DNA from 4 places in the Cytobacillus sp. Bac17 genome. Region 3 is predicted to be linked to each of the others. Evidence: predicted binding sites of a transcription regulator. Region 3 holds the regulator's gene; each other region holds the start of a gene.
What was found. The regulator Rex, encoded in region 3, represses fermentation and respiration genes when NADH is low (regulators of the CRP and FNR family bind a similar motif). The targets are predictions, from matches to a motif close to TTGTGAAATATTTCACAA.
Positions count from the first base shown of each region.

Region 1: qoxA (cytochrome aa3 quinol oxidase subunit II) is a predicted target of Rex. The motif match lies at 2,748-2,765, and genes of this name have one in related genera.
Region 2: NR125_RS12665 (AtpZ/AtpI family protein) is a predicted target of Rex. The motif match lies at 3,611-3,628, and genes of this name have one in related genera.
Region 4: NR125_RS12885 (TIGR04053 family radical SAM/SPASM domain-containing protein) is a predicted target of Rex. The motif match lies at 6,108-6,125, and genes of this name have one in related genera.

Region 1 is NZ_JALJRC010000017.1:38,700-46,145, forward strand. It holds gene NR125_RS18380 (DMT family transporter) at 1-578, shown strand, start outside; gene NR125_RS18385 (hypothetical protein) at 621-749, opposite strand; gene NR125_RS18390 (YwzD family small protein) at 1,035-1,181, shown strand; gene ltaE (low-specificity L-threonine aldolase) at 1,307-2,338, opposite strand; gene qoxA (cytochrome aa3 quinol oxidase subunit II) at 2,797-3,786, shown strand; gene qoxB (cytochrome aa3 quinol oxidase subunit I) at 3,776-5,752, shown strand; gene qoxC (cytochrome aa3 quinol oxidase subunit III) at 5,742-6,347, shown strand; gene qoxD (cytochrome aa3 quinol oxidase subunit IV) at 6,348-6,653, shown strand; gene NR125_RS18420 (hypothetical protein) at 6,729-6,968, opposite strand; gene NR125_RS18425 (hypothetical protein) at 7,088-7,357, opposite strand.
Region 2 is NZ_JALJRC010000008.1:160,451-167,896, forward strand. It holds gene NR125_RS12655 (serine hydrolase) at 1-1,149, shown strand, start outside; gene NR125_RS12660 (S8 family serine peptidase) at 1,228-3,495, shown strand; gene NR125_RS12665 (AtpZ/AtpI family protein) at 3,798-4,019, shown strand; gene NR125_RS12670 (ATP synthase subunit I) at 4,025-4,399, shown strand; gene atpB (F0F1 ATP synthase subunit A) at 4,421-5,134, shown strand; gene atpE (F0F1 ATP synthase subunit C) at 5,210-5,422, shown strand; gene NR125_RS12685 (F0F1 ATP synthase subunit B) at 5,572-6,093, shown strand; gene NR125_RS12690 (F0F1 ATP synthase subunit delta) at 6,090-6,626, shown strand; gene atpA (F0F1 ATP synthase subunit alpha) at 6,651-7,446, shown strand, end outside.
Region 3 is NZ_JALJRC010000029.1:96-7,541, reverse strand. It holds gene NR125_RS23640 (CPBP family intramembrane glutamic endopeptidase) at 1-604, shown strand, start outside; gene NR125_RS23635 (YdiK family protein) at 651-854, shown strand; gene NR125_RS23630 (redox-sensing transcriptional repressor Rex) at 876-1,520, opposite strand; gene moaC (cyclic pyranopterin monophosphate synthase MoaC) at 1,548-2,030, opposite strand; gene NR125_RS23620 (ABC-F family ATP-binding cassette domain-containing protein) at 2,221-4,143, shown strand; gene tsaD (tRNA (adenosine(37)-N6)-threonylcarbamoyltransferase complex transferase subunit TsaD) at 4,372-5,400, opposite strand; gene rimI (ribosomal protein S18-alanine N-acetyltransferase) at 5,400-5,849, opposite strand; gene tsaB (tRNA (adenosine(37)-N6)-threonylcarbamoyltransferase complex dimerization subunit type 1 TsaB) at 5,868-6,572, opposite strand; gene tsaE (tRNA (adenosine(37)-N6)-threonylcarbamoyltransferase complex ATPase subunit type 1 TsaE) at 6,569-7,024, opposite strand; tRNA gene NR125_RS23595 (tRNA-Asp) at 7,232-7,308, opposite strand; tRNA gene NR125_RS23590 (tRNA-Met) at 7,312-7,385, opposite strand; partial or broken rRNA gene rrf (5S ribosomal RNA) at 7,428-7,446, opposite strand, start outside.
Region 4 is NZ_JALJRC010000009.1:35,513-42,958, reverse strand. It holds gene NR125_RS12935 (CvfB family protein) at 1-145, shown strand, start outside; gene NR125_RS12930 (DUF3941 domain-containing protein) at 191-322, opposite strand; gene NR125_RS12925 (DegV family protein) at 429-1,283, opposite strand; gene NR125_RS12920 (YitT family protein) at 1,641-2,471, shown strand; gene NR125_RS12915 (BsuPI-related putative proteinase inhibitor) at 2,491-3,246, shown strand; gene NR125_RS12910 (DUF3813 domain-containing protein) at 3,285-3,470, opposite strand; gene NR125_RS12905 (hypothetical protein) at 3,473-3,625, opposite strand; gene NR125_RS12900 (Cof-type HAD-IIB family hydrolase) at 3,754-4,572, opposite strand; gene NR125_RS12895 (alpha/beta fold hydrolase) at 4,853-5,620, shown strand; gene NR125_RS12890 (metal-sulfur cluster assembly factor) at 5,694-6,002, shown strand; gene NR125_RS12885 (TIGR04053 family radical SAM/SPASM domain-containing protein) at 6,220-7,347, shown strand; partial or broken gene NR125_RS12880 (Crp/Fnr family transcriptional regulator) at 7,377-7,446, opposite strand, start outside.

The sequences.
Region 1 (7,446 bases), on a different contig from region 3:
GAGAAAAACTTCTAGCCCACCAGGCAGCAGGAATTCTCCTGTCAGTCTTTGGAATTTTATATATTATTTCAAAGGGATCGATTGAAATGTTTCTTTCATGGAAAATAAATGCCGGAGATCTATACGTATTGGCAGCAGTCATTATGTGGGCATCGTATTCGGTAATTGGGAAAAAATATTCAAACGTTTTGCCTGTGCTAACTTCTTTTTATGCATCATCATTTATCGGCATTTTACTATTGGTGCCTTTAAGCCTTATTGAATATCTAGTGATGGAAAAAACCCCTGTCTTCACCTTAACCTCCGCAGGAATCTTGCTGTATGTTGGTTTTCTGGCTTCAATTATGGCTTTTCTATCCTGGAATTTTGGAGTTTCCTTAATAGGAGCAGCCAAAGCAGGGGTTTTCCTGAATCTTCTTCCTATTTTCGCTATCATTTTCGCATTGTGTTTTACGGAGGAAAAATTGTATTTGTATCAGATAATCGGCGGAGGCATTGTCACCTTGGGGGTAGTTATATCTTCTAAAAAAACTTTGCGATTTAAGAACCATGTTCAAGAAAATAAGTCTTCAGCATAAAAAATCCCCTCAGTTCCTGACTGCGGGGATTTTCCATATATATTACCAATCCTGGGTTCGTTCTAATAAATGATCAATTTCTACATGTCTGATCATATAGCCAAGATCTTCTTCGGCAATTTCCGATGTGGCTTCCAATAGCTGATCAATATCCATTTGCACCAATCTCATAACCAGACCTCCTGATTTAATTAATGAATGAATGAATGAATCTATAATCTCTTTCCTGCTATACTATTCGCTTCGTATTAGACAGGTATGGGGGCAGCTGAGAAATTTATCAGTATTAATTACCCAGATTTCTTAGGACCTAAACATTCATACAAAGAACAAGATTGAATGGCTGTTCACTATTCGTCACACCTCAGCCGGAAAATTAATAATATATAATGAGTTTTAAAAAATCTTATCAGGGAATAGAGTCATAAAATACATTGCAATTTGAAGGTGTCTATTATGAAAACTAACTTTAATGATTTTGCAAAGCTTTTGGAATCCGCTCTTGATAAAGGACAAACAGATAATGAAGTGACCATTCATGAATTGCTTGATGATATAAAAAATCAGCTTGAACCTTTAATCAACAAAAAGGAAATCGGCTAATGCGCCGATTTCCTTTTATTTTCTTATAACCATTTGTGTGCTTTTTGAGCCATCTAAGCTGAGATATGCGATTCATTTGAAACGGAAAAACGCTTGCTGCAGAAAACATGGGTTTTTATTTGCAGTTAGATCCTTTGACCAGCTGTTCTGTGTATGGCTATGACTGCATCTTCAAGCTGCTTTTTAGTAACATCATAGTGAGTGACAAAACGCACATAAGAAGGTCCGAAAGTTCCTGAAAGCACTCCCTCAGCTTTTAACTTTTCAACAAATTCCGATGAGTTCATTTTAAGGTTTTTTACATCAGCCACAATGATATTTGTATCTACTTGATTTACGATTTCAATCCCTTTGATTTGTCCAAGCTGCTGTGCAAGATATTGAGCATTTTCGTGATCCTCGGCTAAACGCTCTCTCATATTCGTTAATGCAACAATTCCCGGAGCTGCTATGATCCCAGCCTGGCGGAGTCCCCCTCCCAATCTTTTGCGCCATTTTCTTGCTGCAGCAATAAATTCTCTGCTACCTGCAAGAATGGAACCAACAGGTGCTCCGAGCCCCTTAGAGAGGCATACTTGCACAGTGTCGCAATGATTGGCCATTTCAGAAGCCGGCAGGTTTAAGGCTGCGGCTGCATTAAACAGTCTTGCCCCATCAATATGTACGGGAATATTATTCGTTTTGCCAATGCTGTATATTTCTTTCATATTATCAATAGGTATTACGGCACCGCCAGCTCTGTTATGGGTATTTTCCAGACAAATCAATCCTGTTTCCGGATAATGCTGATCTTCTCCCCTAATGGCATACTCCACTTCTGAAGGATTCATTGCACCTCTTATCCCATTTAGCGTCCTTGTCTGGACTCCGGCAAAGGCAGATGAAGCGCCGCTTTCATAATAAAAAATATGGCTTTCTGCTTCAAGAATAATTTCATTGCCCGGACGGCAATGTGTTAAGATGGCAATCTGGTTTCCCTGTGTGCCGCTCGTTACAAACAGAGCTGCCTCCTTACCAAGCACCTCAGCAGCTGTCTCTTCCAATTTATTTATTGATGGATCCTCTCCATATACGTCATCCCCAACTTCAGCTTCATAAGCAGCTTTCCGCATTTCTTCAGTTGGCTTTGTAACCGTATCACTTCTTAAATCAGTCATTTCCTCACCCTGTCCTTCTCTATTATTAGTCCATGTTACTGTACTATTCAGTATTTTTCAACAAAGAGAGAATTCATTTAATTAATTCTTGTATGGAGAATTTTATTTGGTGGTTTTTTGCTTGAATATGGATGTAACATAAGATAATTAGGGTGTCGCATTAAAGTTCAAAATTTGTTCAAAAGTTGTTTTGATGACCATAACCCTGTAATAATGCTATTTGAACAAAAATATAAGCTGTCCAAATAGCTTACATTTATTTCCTTCCCACTTTTGTCACAACTTTTCACATTTGCTTATGTTAATATCATTTACACAGTGATAACTAAGTTAAATAAAGGTTTTTAAGGATGCTTATGTTTACCAGCTATATATTTTTTTGGCATCTTTGTGAAAACCCGCACATTATTTGTGAATTATTTAACAATAGTTTTTGTCAAAAGGAGATGAAACATCAGATGAAGAAAATGCTGCTCTCTTTAACAGCCCTATTGCCCTTAATGGTTTTAAGCGGCTGCAATATGGTTGTATTTGAACCTCAGGGCCCCGTTGCAAGAAGCATTACCGAATTAATTAACTGGTCCCTGATCTGGATGCTTCTTGTCGTTGCAGTCGTGTTTGGATTATTCGGCTACATTGTCTGGAAATACCGTGAACGACCTGAGAATAAAGATTATGAACCCCCTGAGGAGCATGGAAGTACACTACTTGAAATTATTTGGACCGGGATTCCGATTTTAATTGTCATCGCCCTAACAATCCCGACAGTAAAAACACTTTATGCGCTGGAAGAAACACCTAAGGGCTATGAAGAAAAAGAACCTATTACAATACATGTAACATCTGCTGACTGGAAATGGATCTTCAGCTATCCTGAAGAAGGCATTGAAACAGTGAACTATGTCAATATTCCTGAAGATACGCCGGTTCTCTTTAAAATGACATCTGCCAGCACTATGCAATCTTTCTGGGTGCCTGCACTTGGCGGACAGAAATATACGATGCCCAAAATGGAAACTGAAATGTATCTTGTCGCTGATAACCCTGGATCATATGAAGGACAGAACACGAACTTTAACGGCCGCGGCTATGCGGATATGAAGTTTGAGGTTCTTGCTCAAACACAGGAAGATTTTGACCAATGGGTTGACGACGTTAAAGAAACAGCACCTAAACTGACTGAGAAAGAGTATGAAGGGCTGCTGAAGCCTACGCATTTAGGAAGACTGACATATTCCAATACTCATTTAGAATGGGTTAACCATGCTGATCCAAATTCGAAGGCTTATACAAATCCTGAGCTCTACAGAGGCCATGGATATCAAGGTAAAACATTCGAAGAAGATGACAATTATAAAAATGAGAATCCAAACGTAATTGAAGGTCATGGTGAAGAAGAGAGCCATGATAGTCAAGAAAACCATGGAGGTGGCCATCATGGGCATTAAATGGGATGAGTTTTTTATTACTGGGGACCCCCTTATACTAGGTTCACAGATTGCTATTTTATTAACGATGATTGGTGCAGTCGCTGCCATCACGTATTTAAAAAAGTGGAAATACCTCTGGACCGAATGGCTGACTACAGTTGATCATAAAAAAATCGGTATCATGTATATCATCTCCGCAGTATTGATGTTTTTCCGCGGCGGGATGGACGGCTTGCTGATGAAAGCTCAGACAGCACGCCCTGAAATGGAATTTCTGAATTCACAGCACTATAATGAAATTTTTACAACACACGGCGTTATTATGATTCTTTTCATGGCAATGCCATTCTTGATTGGATTAATGAACGTTGTCATTCCGCTTCAAATTGGTGCGCGTGACGTTGCCTTTCCGCAGCTGAATGCACTTAGCTTCTGGCTGTTCTTCAGCGGAGCTATGCTATTTAATATTTCTTTTGTTATCGGGGGATCGCCTGATGCAGGCTGGACATCTTACTTCCCTCTTGCAGGCAAGGAATTCAGCCCTGGAATCGGCAATAATTTTTACGCAGTCGCGCTGCAAATTGCTGGTATCGGGACACTGATGACAGGTATAAACTTTATCGTCACGATTTTGAAAATGAGAACAAAAGGCATGACACTAATGAAAATGCCGATGTTCACTTGGACTACCTTTGTAACATCCATTCTGATTGTGGCAGCTTTCCCTATTTTCACAGTTGCATTGGCACTGATGACATTCGACCGTCTGTATGGAACACACTTCTTTACAGTATCAGGCGGAGGAATGGATATGCTTTGGGCTAACCTGTTCTGGCTTTGGGGACATCCTGAAGTTTACATTGTTGCCCTTCCTGCATTCGGGATTTTCTCAGAAGTTATTGCCACTTTCTCAAGAAAATCATTGTTTGGATATAAATCAATGGTATTTTCCATCCTTGGAATTGCCCTTTTAAGTATGGTTGTCTGGGTCCACCATTTCTATACAATGGGATCAGGCCCTGCTGTAAACTCTTTCTTCTCCATCACGACGATGGCGATAGCCATACCGACTGGAGTCAAGATGTTTAACTGGCTGTTTACGATGCGTAAAGGCCGCATAAAAATTACTTCCGCCATGCTTTGGGCACTTGCATTCGTCCCATGCTTCGTCATAGGCGGGGTTACTGGCGTAATGCTTGCAATGGGTGCAGCGGATTATCAGTATCACAATACATTATTCCTGGTTGCCCACTTCCACTATGTATTAATTCCAGGTGTCGTATTTGCGGTATTTGCAGGTCTTTACTACTGGTGGCCAAAAATGTTCGGCTTCATGCTGAATGAAAAAATCGGTAAATGGCATTTCTGGCTATTTGTTATCGGCTTTAACGTAACATTCATGCCTATGTTCTTCCTTGGATTAAACGGAGCTGTAAGACGTGCATACACATACTCTGCCGAGTCTGGATTTGCACCACTCTTTATGCTTTCGGCAATTGGTTCCATCATTCTGGCAGCCGGATTCGCGGTGTTCTGCTACAACATTTACTGGAGCATCCGCTATGCCGACAGAAACATTTCAAGCGACCCATGGGACGCAAGAACATTGGAATGGTCTACTGCGTCACCTGTTCAATTCTATAACTTTGCAAAACTGCCGGAAGTTAAATCCCTTGATCCTTTCTGGCACATGAAAAAAAAGAATGAAGGCTTAACGTTATATGACAGTGAAATCGAAGAGATTCATATGCCAAGCAATTCCTGGCTTCCGATTTATATGGGTGTCATCTTTGGCATCGCAGGCTTCCTCCTTGTATTTGAATGGCACATCGCTGCAGCTGTAGCTGCCATCGGCATTTTTGCTGGATTGATCATTCGTTCATTCGATTACAATGAAGGCTTCCATGTTACAAAAGATGAAATCCACAGAATTGAAAATGCGTGGAGAAAAACAGAAGGAGAGGTGCACGATCATGTCAGCTAAAGTGGATACTTCTTTGCCCCTTGAATATCAAACTGAACAGGACCGGATGAATATTCTTGGCTTCTGGGTTTTCCTTGGCGCTGAAATCGTTCTATTTGCCACTCTGTTCGGAGTATATGGAGTTTTATATGAACGCTTTGCTGGAGGGCCAACACATAAAGACATTTTTGTGATCAAGGATGTCATGATTCAGACAGTCCTCCTTTTGACAAGCAGCTTTACAATGGGCATCGCCATTTTTGAAATGCGCCGCCATAACCTGAAAGGGCTAATCACCTGGCTGGTGATTACCCTTGCACTTGGCGCAGGATTCCTATTCATGGAGATTAATGAGTTTATCCATTATGCCCATGAAGGTGCAACGATGCAGACAAGTGCGTTCCTATCCAGCTTATTTGTCCTGCTGGGTACACACGGAGCCCATGTTACATTGGGGATTGGCTGGGCAACTATGGTCATTATCCAGCTTTTAAAAAGAGGCCTTACCCCTACTACAGCAAGAAAAACGTTTATTATCGGCCTTTACTGGCACTTCCTTGATGTGGTCTGGATCTTTATTTTCACATTCGTGTATTTGAAAGGACTGGTGGCTTAAATGGAACATCATCAATCAAAAAGCTTCCCTATAAGCCATGTCATTGGATTTGCTGTTTCCCTTGTGCTGACATTTGCAGCAGCAGGTATTGCCCTAAAAACGAACCTCTCTTTTAAAGTGATCATGTGGATCATCGGCTCGCTGGCTGTCATTCAGGCAGGCATGCAGCTGTTCATGTTCATGCACTTAAGAGAAGGAGAAGACGGCAAAACGAACTTAGTTAATATGATTTATGCCGTATTTATGGTTATTGTAATTGTAGTAGGTTCTATTTGGGTTCTCACTTCTGGGCACGCGGCTCATTAATTCAAGAAAAGCGGAATCGCCTTGTCCATCCCATGAGCCAGATAATAAAACCGGTCTCCCTTTTGGAGGCCGGTTTTATTTGTATTGTCTGATTCCCTTGCTGCCCTTTGTCATTTCTTCCATCACATTGATAAAAAATCCGAATCCAAAAATTAGCATGGATGATACCATAATGCTTAAACCGATTGATAAAACATACTCACCCGTGAGACCGCTTACAAAAAAGCTTGAAATAAAGACAATTAACCCTAAAAGAATACCGGCCGCAGTAACATTTCTAAAAAAATGCAGCACCTTTTGCTGTTTTAAAGTCATATTTTCATCCCCTTTTATTTAATATTCTAACTATGTTCACAAATTTGTCAAACTTTTTGTCACAAAATTGTCAAATTTATTTATGCAAAAAAAGCTTTGCAAAGGTGCAAAGCAATTTTCTACTGATATAGCTTTTTAATGTTCTCCAAATCTTTCTTTAAATTGCCTATTTCCTGCCTGGTCAGCATTAATGGCATTTGATCGTAAAGTGTAATAATCTGTCCTCCCTCATCCTCTTCATGAAGGGATAAATAGTTATACAAATTTTCACATTGATTTTTGTTAAGGACAGACTGGGTGCTGAAATTTTTAACCTTCTGGATCTCAAAGGCACTGGTTTCTGCATCATATACACCTGTAATAATATTGCCCTGCAATGTGTTTGACAAACAATCACTCCCCTTTTTGAGTAATATACCCATTTTTCAGGAGCAGTTTCCTAAAATAAGAAAAAACCTCTTTGGAAATTTCCAAAGAG
Region 2 (7,446 bases), on a different contig from region 3:
GTCAAATTAAAGGGTATTGATAGAGCAATTACGGAGGCTATTGAGGATGGTATTACACCCGGTGCAGTAGTTCTTGTGGCAAAGGATGGAAAAACCGTCAAAGAGGAAGCATATGGATATGCACAAAAATACGATATGGGGGAATTACTCAGTAATCCCCGAAAAATGAAAAAGAGAACAATCTTCGATCTTGCTTCCGTTACGAAGGTGATGGGAACAACTCAGGGCATTATGAAACTGGTAAGTGACGGTGAACTTTCAGTCAATGACAAGGTATCTGAATATATACCTGAGTTTGCTCAGCGTGGAAAAGAAGATATTACAATAGCCGACTTGCTGACACACACCTCAGGATTGACTCCTTGGAAACCGACATACCTATATGCTGACAATTCGGAAGAGGTTCTGAGTTATATAAACCAGCTGCCCCTTGAATACCCGACTGGAACGGACAGAAGATATAGTGATTTTAGCTTTATGATGCTGGGTTTTTTAATTGAAGAGATAAGTGGACAAAAATTGGATAAATACTTAGAGGAAAATATATATAATCCCTTAAAAATGCATGATACGATGTTTACTCCTCCTGAACATTTCAAACATAAATTTGCAGCTACTTCCTGGGGGAATCCTTATGAATATAAAATGATTGATGACCCTAATTTTGGGTACTATGTTGAAGAAAGTCCGGATATGTTTAAATACTGGAGAAATTACACATTAATTGGAGAAGTTAATGATGGGAATAGCTTCTATGGCAATAAAGGTATTGCTGGCCATGCCGGTTTATTTTCGACAGCAAGGGACCTTGCCGTATTGGGCCAGACCATGTTAAATGGCGGAACATATGGAAAAACCAAAATGTATGATAAAGAAGTGATTGATATCTTTACCTCTCCTCAGCGTTTTGGCCAGGGATATGGCTGGGAGCTGGATAAAAGCTGGTATATGGGAGATCACTATTCTGACATAGCCTTTGGCCATACTGGTTTTACTGGAACCCAGGTTATTATAGATCCAAAGGAAAACCTCCAGATTATCCTGCTTACGAACAAACAAAACAATGGTCCTTTGCCAAGCGGATCATACCGAAGCACAGGCGCTCTTTCAAAAGAAGTAGCTAATATTGTTTATGAATCCTTGAACTAGCCGTTTATTTTATATCAATTTACGCATACATGGCACCTATTCAGCCCACCCTAAAACAAAAAGAGGGTGGGTTTTCTTATGAAAAAACTCTTGCTAATCTTAACATTCATCTCCTTCTTTTGGAGTCAAAGTACTGTTTTGGCCCGGACACTTTCACACCCTCCTATTCCGGAAGAGTCACCTGATATAGAAAAAGTGGCTATCGTCGTTCTGAAAGATGCGAAGAACGAACAGGGGATTAAGAAAATGATCGATCAAAATCCTGATCTGCAAATTAGGCATACATTCAATCAGGCGTTGAACGGCTTTTCAGTTATAGGAAAGCAATCTGCATTGCAAAGCCTGCAAAAGATAGAGTCAGTATCTTCTGTTTCACCGGTTAATACCTATCATGTACATTCCGATGACAATATCAAGCTGATTGGCGGAATTAGTGCCAGAGGCTATTATGACAGAGATAATCAGCGACTCACAGGCAAGGGTGTGAAAGTGGGCGTAATCGATACCGGCATCGATTATAATCATCCAGACTTGCGAAGGAGCTATGGCGGCGGACATGATCTGGTGGATAATGATAAGGATCCGATGGAAACAAAAGCTGCAGGGGGACAAGGCACACTGCACGGCACTCACGTCGCAGGAATCATTGCGGCAAATGGCAGAATTCAAGGGGTTGCACCTGAAGCAACCATTATCGCCTACCGGGCTCTCGGACCAGGCGGCAGCGGAACAACAGAACAGGTGATAGCGGCCATCGAACAGGCAATAAAGGATAAAGTAGATGTGTTAAACCTTTCCTTGGGAAATAACGTGAACGGACCTGACCTTCCGATAAGCATGGCCCTTAATAAAGCAGTTGAAAAGGGAATAACGGCTGTCACTTCATCGGGTAATTCGGGCCCGAATATTTGGACGGTCGGATCACCGGGCACAGCGGCGAAGGCCATTTCTGTAGGAGCCTCAACACCGACAATGAAGGTGCCATTTTTGAGCATAGGCGGGCGGGAAATTCGTCTTGATTTGCTGCAGGGGTCAAAGGATTGGGAATTTGACCGATCCTATGAATTGGTCGATGGAGGACTCGGTCATCCTGAAGAATTGAAGAATGCCAAAGGGAAAATGGTATTAGTGGAACGAGGGGAACTAACGTTTACTGATAAGGCAGTCCATGCAATGGAAGCAGGAGCAGAGGGAATCATTATTTTTAATAATACAAAAGGCAGGTTCTTTGGCAATCTGGACAGTGGTGTTCCAATTCCGGTAGCGGCGTTATCAAAGGAAGAAGGAGAGGAGCTCAAGAAGAACATTAATGAAGGAAGACTCCTTGCCCGGACTAATATAATAGAAGAAAGGGATATCCTGGCTGACTTCAGTTCCCGCGGACCCGTTACATCAACATGGGAAATCAAGCCGGATGTTGTGGCACCTGGAGTCGCCATAAATAGCACCATTCCTGGCGGTTACCTGCCGCTGCAGGGGACTAGCATGGCCGCTCCGCATGTCGCAGGGGCCTGTGCCATCCTGAAACAGGCTCATCCCGAATGGGGGCCGGAACGGATTAAGGCAGTACTTATGAATACGGCTAAGCTTCTTATGAATACAGAAGGAAAAACATATAGAACTTATGAGCAGGGAGCAGGCAGAATCCAGCTTGATCAAGCGCTGAGAGCAGAAACGCTTGTCCTCCCGGCCTCTCTGCAGTTTGGGAAATTTCAGATCGCAGACAGGCTGCATGAACACAGCAGTTTTATAGCGGTTGAAAATATTAGTGAGAAAACGCAGACCTACTCCTTTTCTGTACCTTATAAGGCACAGGGCATCAATTGGGAAATGCCTATGACATTTCAATTAAACCCAGGTGATAAGAAAAAGGTGGAAATCAAAATGTCGGCAGACCCGACTCTTTTAAAGAAAAAGATCTATGATGGGTACCTGCTTATGAAGGCAGGTGCCGAAAGCATCAGAATTCCCTATCTTTATGTGCTTGAAGAGCCGGATTATCCAAGGGTGATGGGATTCGGACTGGGCAAAGGAGATAAGCCGGGCACGTATCGCTATGAAGTGTATCTTCCTGGCGGGGCAGAAGAGTTCGGAATTGCCATGTTTGATTCGGAAAGCCTCCGCTTCATGGGATTTCTTGACTGGAAAAGAAATGCAGGCAAAGGACAGCTGCTGCAGGAAATTCCGGCAGATAAGCTTCCTGGGCCTGGGCTGTACCTTGCAAAGGTGTTTGCCAAAAAAGCCGGCAAGGAAGATTGGATTGAAACCTACCTATTTGTGAGGCCGGATGGGCAGCTTGGGGACCCGGAACCTTCGGCAAACAAGCGGACCACTCAAAGTAAGTGATAATGTTAAAATAAAACGTTTTCAGGAGCGATGCAGAAACTCGCTCCTTTTTCAATAGATATCCAAAAATTAAATGTGATAAATATGTGAACATACCATATTTTTACCTTTTTGTTTGTGAACTTTTTCACTCCAAACGCATTGACATTGACAAAGCCCTATTGTATGCTTACAAAGGGTAAAAGATGATAGGGTTTTCAAAATATTTGTGCAGACATATTTCCCACTTCTGCATGATGTTAATATGATTAATTATGGCCTCAAAACCCACTTACCATTCTCTTAAGGGAGGATGCGTTTTTATGCGTCAAAAAGACCGCAACCCATTTAAGGCGATGGCCTTAATGTCCGCCATTCTTTCTCAGTTAGTAGGTTCCACGCTCATTGGCATTTTCGCCGGAAGGTGGCTTGACAGCAAGGCAGGAACAGAGCCGTTATTCCTATTGGTCGGTTTGTTCATTGGACTGGGCGCCGGGATTTACGCCATGCTTCGCTTAATCCAACATTTCTTCACAGGAGAATGAACATCATGCCGGAAATCAAAGTAACTTTTCAAAGACAGCGAAAATACATATTCCTTTTGTTGTCTGTATACGTTCTCGGCTGGGGGTTTACACCTTATCAATCTATTTTTCTGGGCTTGATATTTGGTACAAGCTTAAGCCTGTTCAATTTGTGGCTGATTTCACGAAAGGCGCTGCAGTTTGGAGAGGCAGTCGAGAGAGGCGAGAAGGTGCGTTCACTTGGAACGGTATCCAGAATGGCTACAGCAGTATTTGCTGTGATGATCGCTCTGGAATACCCTGATAAGCTGCACCTGATCAGTGTGGTATTTGGATTAATGACATCCTATATTGTCATTATGATAGATTATTTTCTTCAATCTTTTCAATTACGTAAATAGCGGGAAGAGAGGTGAACACTATTGCATCATGAAGCTCCTATAGTGGACTTTTTAGGATTGAATTTTAACTTATCAAACGTACTGATGATTACAGTGGCAAGTGCTATTGTTTTCATTATTGCTTTGCTTTCAACCCGTCGATTGGCCATGAAACCAACGGGGATGCAAAATTTCTTCGAATGGATTATGGATTTTGTTAAGAATATCATTAACAGCACGATGGACTGGAAGACAGGCGGAAGATTCCACATCCTTGGATTAACCCTGATCATGTATATCTTTGTTTCAAACATGCTCGGACTTCCGTTCGCAATCACTTATGATCACACTTTATGGTGGAAATCGCCGACAGCCGATCCTGTTATCACATTAACATTAGCGGCAATGGTTGTTGGGCTTTCGCATTACTATGGCGTAAAGCTTAAAGGAGTAGGAGAATACGGCCGGGATTTTATCAGGCCAATGCCTTTCTTGTTCCCATTGAAAATCATTGAAGAGTTTGCAAACACTCTGACGTTGGGACTTCGTCTTTACGGTAATATCTATGCAGGTGAAATCCTGCTGACATTGCTTGTCGGAGGACTGGCTCACGCCGGTGTAGGCGGAATGCTTGCAGCAATCCTGCCGACACTTGTATGGCAAGGATTCTCAATCTTTGTCGGATCTATCCAGGCATTCATTTTCTGTATGTTAACAATGGTTTATATGGCACACAAAGTGAGCCATGACCATTAATATATACCTGTTCATTTCATGGACAAAACATTTTAAACAAATAAATTTTCATACAATTTAAGGAGGAACTCAATAATGGGTCTTTTAGCAGCAGCAATTGCAATCGGTTTAGCAGCACTAGGTGCCGGTATCGGTAACGGTCTTATCGTATCAAAAACAGTTGAAGGTATGGCTCGCCAGCCAGAAGCTCGCGGTATGCTTCAAACTACAATGTTCATCGGGGTTGCGTTAGTAGAGGCTGTTCCGATCATCGGCGTTGTTATCGCGTTCATGGTTATCGGCGGTTAATTAATACTGTACCAATCGTTCTAAATGGCGAAGATCATTCTATGAACCTTCGCCATTCCTTTATGTTTTTTTACCTTAAAACTAATTCGGAATCATGCATATGACTCCGTTTCATAAGTGGAACAACTCTTGAAGGGAGTGAATCGAGGGTGTTAACAAACAGTCTAGTATTAGGCGCTGCAGGCGGCGGTTTTAACGGCGGGGACATTTTGTACCAGCTGATCATGTTCATCATCTTGTTGGCATTGCTGAAAAAATTCGCGTGGGGTCCTTTAATGGGCATTATGCAGCAGCGTGAAGAGCACATTGCCAGTGAAATCCAAGCGGCAGAAGAAAGCCGTACAGAAGCAAAAAAACTTTTAGAAGAGCAAAGAAATCTTTTAAAAGAAGCACGTACAGAAGCACAGGGCCTTATCGAAAATGCGAAGAAACAAGGCGACGTGCAGCGTGAGGAAATCATTGCGGCTGCCCGCACTGAGTCTGAACGCATTAAGGAATCTGCTAAGCTTGAAATCGAGCAGCAGAAAGAACAGGCGGTTGCCGCTATCCGCGAGCAGGTCGCTTCATTGTCTGTCCTAATTGCTTCCAAGGTTATTGAGAAGGAATTAAGCGCAGCTGATCAAGAAAAGCTGATCAATGAATACATTCAAGAGGCAGGAGAAAAGCGATGACGGGCTCCACAGTAGCAAAGCGCTACGCGTTGGCTCTTTTCCAGCTTGCGAATGAACACCAGCTTCTTGACCAAATGGAAGAAGAGCTTCGTGCAGTGAAAGAAGTAGTAACTAATAACTCAGATTTAAAGTCTGTATTGAAATCTCCAAAGCTTTCAATTGAGAAGAAAAAAGAGATTTTAAAAGACGCATTTGCATCTGTGAACACGTTTGTATTAAATACGTTAATGATACTAATTGAACGCCACCGCGAAGATCATATCTCTGATGTGGCAGATCATTTTATAAGCCTTGCGAATGACAAAAAAGGGATTGCGGATGCGAAAGTATACACTGTTCGTCCGCTGACTGAAGCAGAGAAGGAAGCATTATCTGTGTCATTTGCAGCTAAGGTTGGAAAAAAATCACTTCGTATTGACAATATAGTTGATACTAACTTGCTCGGCGGCATCAAGCTTCGAATCGGAAACCGGATTTTCGACGGCAGCTTGCGCGGGAAGCTTGAGCGTCTTGAACGTCAATTATTAGGCTAAGATTCGTAGATAGGGGTGAAACTCATGAGCATCAATGCTGAAGAAATCAGTGCGCTGATAAAAAAGCAAATCGAAAACTATCAGTCGGAAATTCAAGTGAGTGATGTAGGTACGGTTATCTCTGTTGGTGACGGTATCGCTCGTGCTCATGGCCTCGACAATGTCATGGCTGGAGAACTTGTTGAATTTTCAAACGGCGTTATGGGTATGGCACAAAACCTTGAAGAAAATAACGTCGGTATTATCATTTTAGGACCATTTACAGAAATCCGTGAAGGCGATGAAGTACGCCGTACGGGCCGCATCATGGAGGTACCGGTTGGTGAAGAACTAATCGGCCGCGTAGTAAACCCTCTTGGACAGCCAGTAGATGGCATGGGACCAATCAACACAACAAAATCACGTCCAATTGAAAGCCCGGCACCAGGTGTTATGGATCGTAAATCTGTACACGAGCCGCTTCAGACAGGCATCAAGGCGATTGACGCTCTTGTGCCAATCGGCCGCGGACAGCGTGAGTTAATCATCGGTGACCGTCAAACAGGTAAAACATCTGTTGCAATTGATACAATCCTGAACCAAAAAGATCAGGATATGGTATGTATCTATGTAGCAATCGGACAAAAAGAATCTACTGTTCGTAATGCAGTAGAAACGCTTCGTAAGCAAGGTGCCTTAGATTACACAATTGTTGTAACAGCATCTGCATCACAGCCTGCTCCATTGCTATACTTAGCTCCTTACGCTGGTGTAACTATGGGTGAAGAGTTCATGTACAACGGGAAGCACGTTCTTGTTGTGTATGATGACTTAACAAAGC
Region 3 (7,446 bases):
GATCCTGGCTGTAGCCTACTGGCTTGTCATCAGTTTTACGGTTACACTGATCATTACGCTTCTATTATTAAGAAAAGAGATGAAAAAAGGCCTGGATAGGGATGCATCTTCCGCAGCAAGCTCAGCGGGCTGGGCAGTTGGGGGTATATTTTTGGCCCTGATCGCTCAAGCTACTGCTGCCAGCATTGAAAATATGATTGGGATTGAAATGGGATCTGAGAATACGCAGCAGATTATCCGGATTATTGAAGCATCGCCAATCGTTATCTTAATTAGTTCGGTCATTGGGCCAATACTTGAGGAGATTGTCTTTAGAAAAGTTATTTTCGGTTCTCTCCATAAGCGCTTCAACTTCTTCTTATCGGCCCTGATCAGCTCAGTCATTTTTGCACTTGCCCATTTCGAGCCTGAACATGTACTGCTGTACTCGGCAATGGGGTTCACCTTTGCTTTCTTATATGTCAAAACGAAGCGGATTATTGTGCCGATTTTTGCCCATGTGGCGATGAACACCTTTGTTGCGGTTATCCAGCTGAATCAGGATAATATGCAAAAATGGTTAGAAGAAATGGAAAAAATGCAGAGCTTTATCAGCTTTTTCTAGCATAGGGAAATGCTTTGCAGAGTTTTAAACTTACTGGGGGATTTTGATGAGAAGCACACCTTTGTTTTCAGGCTTTATTTACATCCTTCTCGGATGCCTTTTCACTTTTATAGCCATACAGAATATCCAGCATGAAGAAACCTGGGGATTCTTTACTTATTTTCTGATTATAATTGCCACATTCGATTTTGGCACCGGACTGCGGATGGTTGGCCTGCATTTTAAAATGAAAAATAAAATGAAAAAATGAGCCCCCAAAAGGCTCATTTTTTTACATTTCTTCCGGATAGTTTTTCAGAAAATAAACCAGTGACTGCAATTCTACTGCCAGATCGATATGGTGAATCCGAATCGAGGCTGGCACAGTGAGCCTCGCAGGTGTAAAATTAAGGATTCCTTTTATTTTCGCATTCACCATCCGATCGGTAATAGCCTGGGCAGGCGGTGCCGGCACCGTTAAAATCGCCACCTGAATATTATTATTTATAATAACTTCTTCAAGGTCATCCATATGATGGACCGGTACATCACCGATTTTCGTGCCAACCTTACTCTCATCAACATCAAAGGCTACTTCTATTTTGGTATTATTATTTTTAAGAAAATTATAGTTAAGAAAGGCTGTTCCTAAATTCCCTACCCCGATCAAAGCTACTTTAGTCAGCTCATCCTGGTCAAGAGTCTTCCGAAAGAAGCCCAGCAGGTAATTCACATTATATCCATATCCTTTTTTTCCTAACGCACCAAAGTACGAAAAATCGCGGCGGATTGTTGCAGAATCTACCTTTACCGCCTCACTCAATTCTGCTGAAGAGACTCTTTGTTTGCCTGATGAGTGAAGGTTTTTTAGAAAGCGGTAGTATAAAGGCAGCCGTTTAGCTGTTGCCTGCGGTATCTTAATTGGTTCATTGGCCATTCGTCCATCCCCATTTCTTATGATGAATTAATTTCTTTTAAAATCTCCGTTTTTTCCGCCTGTTTTCTCTATTAAAAAGGTTGGCCCAATCACCATTCCTTTATCTACAGCCTTGCACATGTCATAAACGGTCAGCGCACAGACAGAAGCGGCTGTTAACGCTTCCATTTCCACACCCGTATTTCCCTTCGTTTTTACAGAAGCAGTAATGATCAGGACATACTCTTCCTCTTCCGCCTTCCATGAAAATGAAATGTCCACGCCCTTAAGCGGCAGCGGATGGCACATCGGAATAATGTCCCATGTTTTCTTGCTCGCCATAATGCCTGCAGTTTGTGCAACAGCGAGTACATCCCCTTTTTTCATGGAGTTGGATGTTATCTTTTCGTATATCTCCTGATTAAGAGTAATACTTGATTGAGCAATGGCTGTTCTTGCCGTTTCAGGTTTATCGCTGACATCCACCATTTTTGCCCTGCCCTCTTGATTAAAATGAGTAAAATCCGCCATTCAAAACACCTCTCTTCAAAATCATACACTATTTTTCTGTTACTTTGTATGTGCTTTGTATTGTTCCTCACATATTTATTTGCCTTTTGTCTTGATTGAATGCCCCGCAGAAGGGCTTATAGTCCTGTCTCCTTTATTGCCGAACATATATGAATGAGTTACACTTACTCTATACCCGAGGTGAAAGAACATGATATTATTACAAGTCAATCAGCTGGCGAAAAATTTTGGCGCTGATCCCATTTTAACCAATATAAAGCTTGAAGTACAAACCAGGGACAGGATTGCGCTAGTAGGGCGCAATGGTGCAGGAAAATCCACCCTTTTGAAAATTATTGCCGGACAAATGACATATGACTCCGGTGAGATTATAAAGCCAAAGGAAGTAACAATTGGCTATCTTGCACAAAATACCGGCCTGGAATCAGAGTTATCCATTTGGGATGAAATGCTGACTGTTTTTAGCCATCTGCAGAAGCAGGAAAAACAGCTTCGCAGCCTTGAAGAACAAATGGCGGACCCTGATATCCTAAATAACTCTGATGCCTATGAACGCACCTTAAAAGAATACGACAAGCTTCAGGTTGATTTCAAAGAAAATGGCGGCTATCAATATGAGGCAGATATCCGTTCCATTCTCCACGGACTCAACTTCAGCTCAATGGGCTATGACACTAAAATTTCATCATTGAGCGGCGGACAGCGTACCAGATTGGCCCTTGGTAAACTTTTGCTGACAAAGCCTGATATCTTAATACTGGACGAGCCTACCAACCACCTGGATATTGAAACATTATCATGGCTCGAACAGTACCTGCAGGGATACAATGGTGCCATTCTAATCGTATCCCATGACCGATATTTCCTTGATAAGGTCGTTTCCCAGGTTTACGAGATTTCCCGCCGCCAAATAAGAAAGTACCCAGGAAACTACAGTTCCTATCTCGATCAAAAAGCGGCTAACTTTGAAAGAGAAATGAAGCAATTCGAGAAACAGCAGGAAGAGATCGCTAAGCTGCAGGATTTTATCCAGCGAAATCTTGCCCGTGCTTCCACAACCAAAAGGGCACAAAGCCGCAGAAAGCAGCTGGCCAGAATGGACGTGATGGACAGGCCGCTTGGAGACGAGAAATCAGCTTCTTTTGGCTTTGACATTGAACGGCAATCAGGCAATGAGGTTTTAAATATTCATTCTCTTGCTATTGGCTATGAAGAGATAGTGAGCGAGAGTATTTCACTGCGACTGGCAAGAGGTGACAGCATTGCACTGGTGGGGCCCAATGGAATTGGTAAATCCACCTTGCTCAAAACCATCATCAAAAAAATCTCTTCTTTTTCCGGGGAGATACAGTACGGTTCCAATGTGACAATTGGCTACTATGACCAGGAACAGGCGGAACTCACCAGCAATAAAAGAGTCCTGAACGAATTATGGGATGAATACCCGCTAAAACCGGAAAAGGAAATCCGGACAATACTTGGGAACTTTCTTTTCTCTGGTGATGATGTTCTTAAAACTGTTTCAACACTGAGCGGCGGTGAAAAGGCACGTCTTGCGCTTGCGAAGCTTATGATGCAGAAAGCCAATTTCTTAATCCTCGACGAGCCTACAAACCATTTGGATCTGGATAGCAAAGAAATTCTTGAAAATGCATTGATCGATTATCCTGGAACGATTCTCTTTGTATCTCATGACCGATATTTTATCAACAGAATTACAACAAAGGTAGTTGAACTTTCCAGTATTGGGGCAACAGTGTATCTCGGCGATTATGATTATTATGTGGAAAAAAAGCAGGAACAAGAGGAACTGCTTGCACTTAATGAGCAAGATGAATCCACGGCATCACAGCCTGTTAAGCAGGACAAAAATAATTATCAGCAGGATAAAGAAGCCAAAAAGCTCGAACGCCAACGAAAAAGAAGAATGGAGGAAATTGAAGAGCAAATAGAAGCATTGGAGAAAGTAATCGATATGAATGATCAGCTTCTCTGTGATCCGGATGTTTATCAAGACCATGAAAAAGTGATGGGTATCACAAATGAAACTGATCAAGCAAAAGCTAAGTTGGAAGAATTGATGGAAGAATGGACACTTTTAGCTGATGATTAATAAAGGAAAATTCATAACTTTTAGACTGGTAGAATAGTCACTGCCAGTCTTTTTTATTATCCACAGAGATAATCACAATAAAAATGCAGTTATATATACTCTCCACAGACTTTTCCACATTATCCACAACTTAAACAGTTTTTATCCACATTACCAACATAAAATTCTGAAATAAATGATTTTATCCACAGAAAAAGCCCCCTACGCGGTCGGGGACTTTTTCCTAATTTATTTATCATTGTGGATAGTGATGTCCAAACCGGGATTGGCATTTAAATCAAGTCCGGCGAATTGTCCTTTTTCAAACAGTACACTTCCTGCTGCACCAATCATCGCTGCATTATCTGTGCATAATGTTAATGGCGGAATAATAAGCTTTATCTCCGCTTTGTCCCCAAACCTCTTTTCCAAAGAAGCTCGAAGTCCTTTATTCGCCGCAACTCCGCCTGCGAGCAGCAGCTGCTTCACCTGATATTCTTCAACAGCTCTTTCTGTTTTCGTTACTAAGACATCAATGACACTTTCCTGGAAGCTTGCGGCAAGATCTTCCGGCACAATGGTCTCACCACGCTGCTCAGCATTGTGAACAGTATTGATAACGGCAGACTTTAAGCCGCTGAAGCTAAAATCGTATGACCCTTCTTCCAGCCATGCTCTCGGAAGTTGAATGGTCGGGTTCCCTTCATGAGCGAGTCTGTCAATGTGAGGACCGCCTGGATATGGCAGATTTAATGTCCGGGCAACTTTATCATATGCCTCTCCTGCAGCATCATCCCTTGTCTCTCCAATCACTTGGAAATGGCCGTGCTCCTTCATATAGACAAGCTCTGTATGACCGCCTGAGACTACCAGGGACAGTAATGGAAATTCCATTTCTTCAACCAATCGATTGGCATAAATATGTCCAGCAATATGATGCACGCCTACAAGAGGGATACCATGAGCAAAAGCAACTGCTTTAGCGGCATTAACCCCGATCAGCAGCGCGCCTACAAGGCCAGGTCCTTCAGTCACAGCAATTGCTGAAAGATCTGAATATGTAATGCCTGCCTTATATAATGCTTCTTCCAACACTATAGTTATCTGTTCAACATGATGGCGGGAAGCGATTTCCGGAACTACTCCCCCAAAACGTTTATGGCTTTCTATTTGGGATGCAACTATATTGGCTGAGATTTCACGGCCATTCTTAATGATGGCAACAGCCGTCTCATCACAGCTTGTTTCAATCCCCATGATCCATTGATCTTTATTCATTATAAATTCACCCACATTACTAAAGCATCTTCTTGATTATCAGTGTAGTAGTTCTTCCTTATGGCTCCATTTTGAAAACCAAGCTTTCGGTACAAGGCCTGAGCTGTGAAGTTAGATACCCTTACTTCCAGAGTCATCGTGATGGCCCCCATTTCAGACGCAATCTCCATTAACTTTCGCATAAGAGCTTCTCCAAGCTTTCTCCCGCGATATTCAGGGAGCAGCGCAACATTTGTGATATGAGCTTCGTCCACTACGATCCATGCTCCACAGTAGCCTATAACTTTATTTTCTTCTTCTAAAACAACATACAATGCAAACTGATTTTGTGTTAATTCGTTAAAAAAAGCTTCCCTGCTCCAGGGTGTTGCAAAGGACTTATGTTCTATTTCCAAAACATCATCAATATCCTCTTCATTCATAAAACGGAAAGTTAAGGATTTATTCATACGTTCGCTTCCTCATCACTATAGCTTTTTTTCTTGGTTTGCTTTTATCCAATTGGCTTCAGCTTCTGCAATCCTAATATAATTAGGAACAAAAGAGTGAACTTCCTCAGGCTCTCTGTCTCTGCCTAACAAGGCAAGTTCTGCCGGCCTTGGATTATGTTCAGCAGGCGAAGCGTACACAGCCAGGTCTCTAAGGGATTCTGTAAATACCTCTTTATGTAAAGGCAGATCATTCCCTATAAAAAGGACCTTCTCTTGCTGCTCAGAAAGCATTGCTGCCCAATCTTTTGCAAGAAGGAGCTGGTCTTTCATAAGAGATGCTAACTGCCCTTCCTTATATTGATACAGGCCAGTATATATTTGTCCTCTCCGTGCATCAAACAAAGGAGATATGACGCCATTAAAGTATCTGCCTGCCGAAGCCGCATAAATTTCCAGGCTGGATACCCCAACCAGCGGCTTATTTAAAGTCCAGGCCAGAGTTTTTGCAATTGTAACCCCAATACGGACGCCTGTATAGGAGCCAGGTCCTTTCGCAACAACAATTTTATCTAACTCAGCTGGCGTAACACCACAATCTTTCATTAAGATATCAATAGCCGGCATAACACGAACAGAGTGATTCTTTTTGACATTGGTAATGTACTCGCCTATAACCTGATCACCATCCAGAAGAGCTACTCCCAAAGGGTAATTGGATGTATCTATGGCTAAAACCTTCATAACATAATCTCCTTACACAATTCCTCATATCTTTTTCCCCGGGGTTCCAGGACAAGCTTTCTTGAGTCATTATCATCAAGATATAAATAAATCGTCAATAACTCTTCGGGAAGCTGTTCTTTAACTAGATGAGCCCATTCTACAACTGTGACCCCATTGCCTTCAAAATATTCATCAAACCCCAAATCCTCAAAAGAATCTTCAACTCTATATACATCCATATGATACAGGGGCAATCTTCCTTGGTATTCTTTAATAATCGTAAAAGTGGGGCTATTTACATTACGGGTAATATTAAGTCCTTTTGCCAGCCCCTTGGTGAATGTCGTTTTTCCTGCGCCCAAATCTCCTTCCAGAGCAAGGACATCCCCCGGCTGGAGCAGGCTGCCCAGCCTTTCCGAAAACGCCATCGTATCCTCTGGCTTCTTTGAGATAAACTCAAACTGACTCATATGTTTCATCACCTTTTATGGTCTAATCTATAAAGAAAAAAAACCTTAGGATAAATCCTAAGGAAATAATCTATATGTAGTTTACCTTATTTTGCAGCAATGGGCAAAGTAAGCTATTTTCATTATTAATGGAATATAAGCTGAGGATAAAAAAGAATAAAAAAAAGACGAAACCAGGTTTCGTTTGACGTTTTTAATATTAGAAAATGGCGGTCCGGACGGGACTCGAACCCGCGACCTCCTGCGTGACAGGCAGGCATTCTAACCAACTGAACTACCGGACCAGATTGCGGGGGCAGGATTTGAACCTGCGACCTTCGGGTTATGAGCCCGACGAGCTACCGAACTGCTCCACCCCGCGATAATATTATTTGTGTGATTTTTCGTCACAATTTGTTTTTCCGCCCGGCAGCGTCCTACTC
Region 4 (7,446 bases), on a different contig from region 3:
GCCATTTGGCGATAAAAGCGCGCCAGAAGATATACAGGATCGTTTTCAGCTAAGCAAAGCTTCTTTTAAAAGGGCTTTGGGAAGGCTTATGAAGGAAGGCAAGGTTTATCAGGAAGATGGATGGACATATATAAAGAAAGACTAATTCACAATCTAAAAACGGACAAGCCAATGCTTGCCCGTTTTATTATTATAGATGATCTGTCTTTTTGGAATATTGGTTTTTCCCGGCTTTGCGGTTTTTCTCGCGCATCATATTTTTTTCGTGAAGAAGCGCATTATTGTCTTTTGCTTTTTTATCATTATCGGAAGTATGCGGCATAATAATAATACTCCTTTCATACTGAGAGGTTTATCCTTCAGAATATTACTGAAGTACAATCATATTGTCTGTCAGAATGAAATGGAGTATGTATTCTTCACTAGGTTTATATTTGCTTTTGGTAGAAAATCGCAATTGTTCCTGGACCCGTATGGGACCCGATTGCAGAGCCTATGGATGTAATATAGACTTCTTTGGCTTTTAGCTCTTCCAGGATTAATTTTTGCATTTCAAGAGCTGTGTCTTCATCATCAGCATGGCTGATGCCGACCGTCTGATTCTCAAACGAAGTCCCATTTTCTTTCATCAGCTCAATGATGCGGCGAAGAAGCTTTTTCTTGCCGCGCAGTTTCTCAATCGGTACAAGTTTGCCATCTTCTACAGTTAGCAGAGGTTTAATGTTCAAAAGTCCGCCTAGAAATGCGGAAGCTTTAGAAACACGGCCGCCTTTTGCCAGGTATTCGAGATCATTTACAGTGAATAAACTCTCGAGGTGCCGGCATCGAAGTTCGATATCTTGCTGTATGTCTTCCTTGGATGCGCCTGATTGTGCGTTAGCAGCCGCTGCCTTAACGATTAATCCATATCCCAATGAAGCCGCCTTAGAATCGATAATGGATAATTTGAAATCCGGGTATTTCTCTTTTACTTGCTCCAAAATCATTACAGCGGTCTGGTATGTACCTGAGAGTCCGGAGGAAAAAGAAACATAAATGCCGTCTTCATTTTGTTCTGCCATCTTCATGAACGTTTCCTCAAAATGGAGAGGGGATACCTGAGATGTTTTAGGCACCTGGCCCTCACGGATAGCATCATAAACATCCTTAGGTTCTATGGTGACTAAATCTTCATATTCTGTATCATTCAGTTGAACCTTTAATGGGAAAAGTGTGACGCCATTTTCTTCATAAAAGCTTAGCGGCAGATCACACGCACTGTCAGCTAAAATTTTTACTGACATTTTCTTTCACCTGCTTTCAAACTATATGAATTAAGTTTATAGAAATCAAGGAGAAAAAACAATGAATTGTGTTGAAAATGACACTTTTCGCAAGTCCAACGGGCAGTAAGACTCTTACTTTCAGAATCAAAGGAATAGAAGGGGATATAAGCGGGGGGCAAACTGCCCGTATGCTGTGAAAACGTCTTTGTGACCCGCTTCCTCCCATAAGCTGCAGCTTTTGGTTGATGATTATGCTGACGAAGCCTTCCTTGTGCTGTGTGCCTCAACTAACAATCAGCGGGGAAAAATCCCCCGCTGATTGAAGATTCACTTTACTGGGTAAAGAAAATAATAAAAAAATTCAGGGGGTAAAAAATGGTTTGGTTAGAAACTAAGAAAGTATTTATTGTTTTGATTGGCGCGATATTGAACGCAATTGCGATGAATTTTTTTCTGATACCTGCCAATGTATATGCGAGCGGTTTTACAGGTGTGGCACAGCTATTATCAAGCATTCTTGGGGATTTTGGATCAACAGGAATTCTGCTGTTCATTCTAAATATTCCTGTAACCATTTTAGCCTGGAAGAAGGTTGGAAGGTCTTTTACTATTTACAGTTTTCTAAGCGTATTCTTAATGTCATTTTTCTTGGAAATCATACCGGTAATTCATGTTTCAAAAGATATTTTGCTTAATGCCGTTTTTGGAGGTGTGATTGCGGCTGTTGGCGTAGGGATAACACTGAAATGGGGGGCTTCCACAGGAGGAATGGATATCATCGCAATGGTATTGTCCCGAATGAAAGACAAGCCTGTCGGTACATATTTTTTCACACTTAACGCCATTATTATAATAACAGCTGGCTTTTTGTATGGATGGGAAAAAGCTTTATACACTCTTGTTACCCTTTATGCCTCAACCAGGGTCATTGATGCCATTCATACAAGACATGAGAAACTGACAGCATTAATTATAACGAAAAAATCGGAAGAAATGAAAAAAGCCATCCATGACCATCTGGTCAGGGGAATTACAACCATTCCGGCAAAGGGGGCTTTTACAAATGAAAACAAGGAAATGATGATGATTGTCATCACCCGTTATGAGTTATTCGACCTTGAAAGAATTATTAAAGAAGTAGATCCGAATGCCTTTACAAATATTGTCCAAACCGCTGGTGTTTATGGTTTCTTCCGCAGGGATTAAATGAATGGAGGGATGAAGGATGCTTCGGCTTTTGACTGCTGCTGCTCTGATTATCTTCACTATGCCTTTGCAAAGTTTTGAAGCTTCTAAAAAGGAAATGCCATTTGATTTTAAAGTAATGCCTCAAGCAGGAACGGAAACAATGGAGATAGAATTGCTTCTGAGGAATACTGCCAATTACCCGCTAAGCTTTGAGTTTAGGACTTCCCAATTTTACGAAGTAAATATATTAAATCAAAATGGCGAAATGGTATATTCCTCTTCAGAAGGTAAAGCATTTTTACAAGCTATACAGACCATTGCCGTCAAACCGGATGAATTCAAGGTGTGGAAAGAGCAGTGGGATTATCGGCACAATGGCAAAAGAGTAAAGGAAGGGGAGTACATTGTAAAAGCCAGGCTTTTGGCATCAAACTTAAATGGCAAAGAACTGGAGACCAAAGCGGAATCAGAAGCCTCTGTCTATATCCCAGGACAAAATCCTGCCTTTCGCCATGTTAAGGTTACTGGAGAGAATGGCTTATATTCAGTATCAATTGAAGGGCGTCCAAAAAACGGAAAGCTATGGTATACAGTTGAAGATGGCCATAATGAACTGCTGCCTGAAAAGGGAGTATCAGCTCTTTCAAATAACTGGGAGAACTATAATATAAAAGTAAGCATTCCTGCTGATAAATTGCCTGAAAACGGATCAGTGATTTTGCATTTATATGAAAAAAGCCATAATGACGGACATATTATAAATCCCTTTCCTGTTATCCTGGAAAGGAGGTAAAAAAGAAGCTGGCAGCCATCGAGGCTGCCAGCTTCTTTTTAGCGATTCTGCGAATATTGCTCAAGCTCCTGCTGCATCTCCCGCAGCTGTGCCTGTTCAGCCGCCGTGGAATTGGCAAACGCGGAACTTAAAGCATTTTTCGCACGGGAAACAGTTTCTTCGCCTGCAGAACTTTTAGCTATTTCCACATATTTTCTGGCTTCCTGAAATAATCTGTTTCCCATCGTTATATTCCTCCGAGGGATGATTCTTTCACATTAGCTAATTTTTGGGCTTCCGCCTCTGCATAGGTCATGTGGTACGGGATACGTTCATCATGCTTACTAACAGTATCAACACCCTGTTGTACGAAGCGTTTTGATTTATTACGTTTACCCATTCGAATCCCCTCCATGAAAGAGTTTAAAGCAGCATTGTGCTGCTCCATCCTTTAGTATGCTCTATAGGAATGATTTAAAAAGGGAATTTAAAGGACTGGTTGCCATTAAATTTCTTTTGGTCATTTGCTTATAGTGCTTTAAGGTTTAATAATTCATTTAAATAGATTCCGATTCCATCCTCCTCGTTGGTTAAGGTGACTTCATTGGCAATATTTTTCACCTGGTCAATAGCATTGCCCATGGCAATCCCGTAGCCTGCATATTCAAGCATTTCAAGATCATTGTCTTCATCACCGAAAGCTATGATCCGCTCAGGCGGTATTTGGAAGTAATCAGCTGCTTTTTGGAGGCCAACAGCTTTATTCAGCCCTGTTTTTACGATTTCAATGACATGCCATGGAGCCGCCCAGCGACGGTGATCAATCACTTCGGCATGGACTTCGGAAAGATGGGCTCTAATTGTTTTTACATGTTCTTCATCTGTGTGGATCAGCATGCTTGTCGGATTATCATTAAGATAATTGCGTAAATCTCCAGTCGTAATTTTGGGATCGCCAAAACCGAAGATATCCAGAAGCTTTTCATCATGGTAATGCAGGTAAACATCATCTATAACTTCTGCTACAATATTATGCACTGTATAGCTATTAACGGCTTCTACAATTTCCTTTGCAACGTCCATTTGCAGAGGTGTATGATAAACTCCCCAATTATGATCTTTAGGATGATGTATGTAAGCACCATTGAAATTGACAATTGGCGTAGTCAATCCCATTTCACGATAATAAATTTCGCTGGAGCGAAATGGCCTTCCGGTGGCAATCATCACTTCATGTCCTTGTTCGCGTGCCTTTTGAATAATCATTTTAGTTTTAGCTGAGATGGTTTTGTCATCTTTTAATAATGTTCCATCAAGGTCCAGTGCAATTAAATGTTTTTCTGCCATAAGATCTCCTTCTAAGCGCTCAGCACTTTTTTATAAGAATTTAACTGCAGTTTACGCACTGCAGCCAATTGCTTATCTTGAAGTATGCCCCGCTTTTCTTTTAAGTGTAAAGGTTTTGGAAAAAAAAAGTCTACATGTTAAACTGAAAATATAGAAAGAATTTACATCAAAACAAGAGCGTAAGCTTTTACAAAATCATTTTATACATATATGTTATCAATATTATTATAATTTTGTAAAAAAATTCACTTGTGCCCTAACAGATTTAGGAGGAAGAACTGTGGTTGTTATTGAACATAAGCATATCAAAGAAATTCCTGTTCTTGAACTGGCCAGACAGGAAGTAAAAGGGGAACGCTTGCCTTTTATTATTTTCGTTCATGGCTTTACGAGTGCCAAAGAACATAATCTGCATTATGCCTATCTGCTAGCTGAAAAAGGGTTCAGGGTGGTGCTTCCAGACACCTTGCTTCATGGGGAAAGATCTGAAGGTTTATCAGGCAGCGATTTAAATTTCAGGCTATGGGATATTGTTCTAAATACAATTGCGGAATTGAACATAATCAGGGATGTCTATGAGGATGCAGATCTGATCGACAAGGGAAGAATAGGGCTTGTGGGCACCTCCATGGGAGGAATAGTCACTTTGGGCGCCTTGACCCAGTATGAGTGGGTCAAAGCTGCAGTAAGCCTTATGGGTATGCCGTATTATGAAAAATTTGCTCAGCTTCAGCTGGATGAATTGAAGAAGAATAATATTAAAATTCCGCTTTCAAGCGAAGAACTAGCAGATCTGCTGGGGACCTTAAGGGAGCGGGATCTAAGTCTTCAGCCTGAAAAACTTGGAGGAAGGCCGCTTATGTTCTGGCATGGCAAAAAAGACCCGGTTGTGCCTTATTCCTATACATACCAATTTTATGAGACCATCCAGCCCTTATATAGTGACTCACCTGAAAACCTCATGTTTATATCAGATGAACAGGCGGGGCACAAAGTAAGCAGGGAAGGGCTGCTGGAAACGGTTAAATGGTTTGGGGAACATCTATAACCAACATTTTTTCAATTCATTTAAATATTTGTTAAGATATAGATAAAGTAAATAATGAAGGAGTGCTGCAGAAATGGACCAGGATTTAAAAGACAGCATCATGGGTGCACTTGAACTTGTTGTTGACCCGGAGCTGGGGATAGATATTGTGAACTTAGGCTTAGTATATGATGTGAAAATGGAAGAGGAAGGTAAAGCCGTGGTAGATATGACTCTTACTTCCATGGGGTGTCCTTTGGCAGGAACAATTGTTGAGCAAGTAAAGTCAGCATTGGCTGATATTCCCGAAGTAAAGGACACTGAAGTGAACATTGTCTGGAACCCGCCTTGGTCTAAAGACAGAATGTCCCGCTATGCAAAAATTGCACTTGGCGTACAATAAGATTGAATCTTAAAAACAGCAGGATTATTTTCCTGCTGTTTTTTTATGCCCTTGCTTTAATTCCTTTGAACACATCTCTGTAAATTCTTTGAAAATGAGCATTGTATGTGAGGTAGTTCACTTATTTAACATGCCGATTATCCTATACTAACGATGGAAAGACAAAATTGCGTTGATGAAACATCCAGGACCTGTGGCTGTTAAGGAGGCATCTCAAATGGGATTTGATAGAGATTTTAATAAAGACCCTTTTATTGTGATATGGGAATTAACAAGGGCATGCCAGCTAAAATGTCTGCATTGCCGTGCGGAAGCGCAATACAGGAGAGATCCGCGAGAGCTTTCCTTTGATGAAGGGAAGTATTTGATTGACCAAATCAAGGAAATGAACAACCCTATGCTTGTTTTTACGGGTGGTGATCCATTAATGAGGCAGGATGTATTCGACATTGCCGAATATGCTGTAAAAAAAGGCGTGCGTGTGTCAATGACGCCCAGTGCGACACCGAATGTAACAAAAGAAGCTATTGAAAAAGCCAAAGAGGTCGGCTTAGCTCGATGGGCTTTCAGCCTTGATGGGCCAAAAGCGGAAATCCATGACCATTTTAGAGGTACTGCCGGTTCCTTTGATTTAACGATCGAAAGGATTAAATATTTGCACGAGCTTGAAATTCCAGTCCAGATTAATACAGTTATTTCGCGTTATAATATCGATTATCTTGAGGAAATGGCTAAAGTTGTAGAAGAACTCAAATGTGTTCTTTGGAGTGTGTTCTTCCTCGTCCCAACAGGGAGAGGGCAGGAAACAGATATGATTTCTCCGGTTGAACATGAGATGGTATTTACATGGCTGTATAACTTAAGCAAAAAAGTTACTTTCGATATCAAGACAACAGCTGCCCAGCATTACCGCCGAGTGGTCATTCAGCAAAAAATGAAGGAAGCGAAGGCTCAGAATGAGGACATTCAATATCTCGATGCACTTACACAGCAAGGGCTAACGGGTTCTATAGATGGTTTAGGCAGGGCTCCTAAAGGTGTGAATGACGGAAATGGATTTGTTTTCATTTCACATATTGGGGATGTTTATCCTAGCGGGCTTCTGCCTGTTAAAGCAGGGAATGTAAGGGAACAGCCACTTGCTGAAATATACAGGGAATCGCCAATTTTTAAAGACCTCAGAAATCCTGATAAATATAAAGGGAAATGCGGACAATGCGAGTTCCGTTATGTATGCGGGGGATCCAGGTCACGGGCATTTGCCATGACAGGGGATTATATGGAAAGCGAGCCGTTTTGTGTTTATATTCCAAAGGCACTTAGAAAGAAAGCGGCAAAATCATAAAAGAAAGGGAGTGCCGTTTGGATGCACTCCTACTCGATGCTGCAATATACGGCAGGGCAGTTTTCACAGCCTATTTCATTTTTTAAATATTGAAGATCT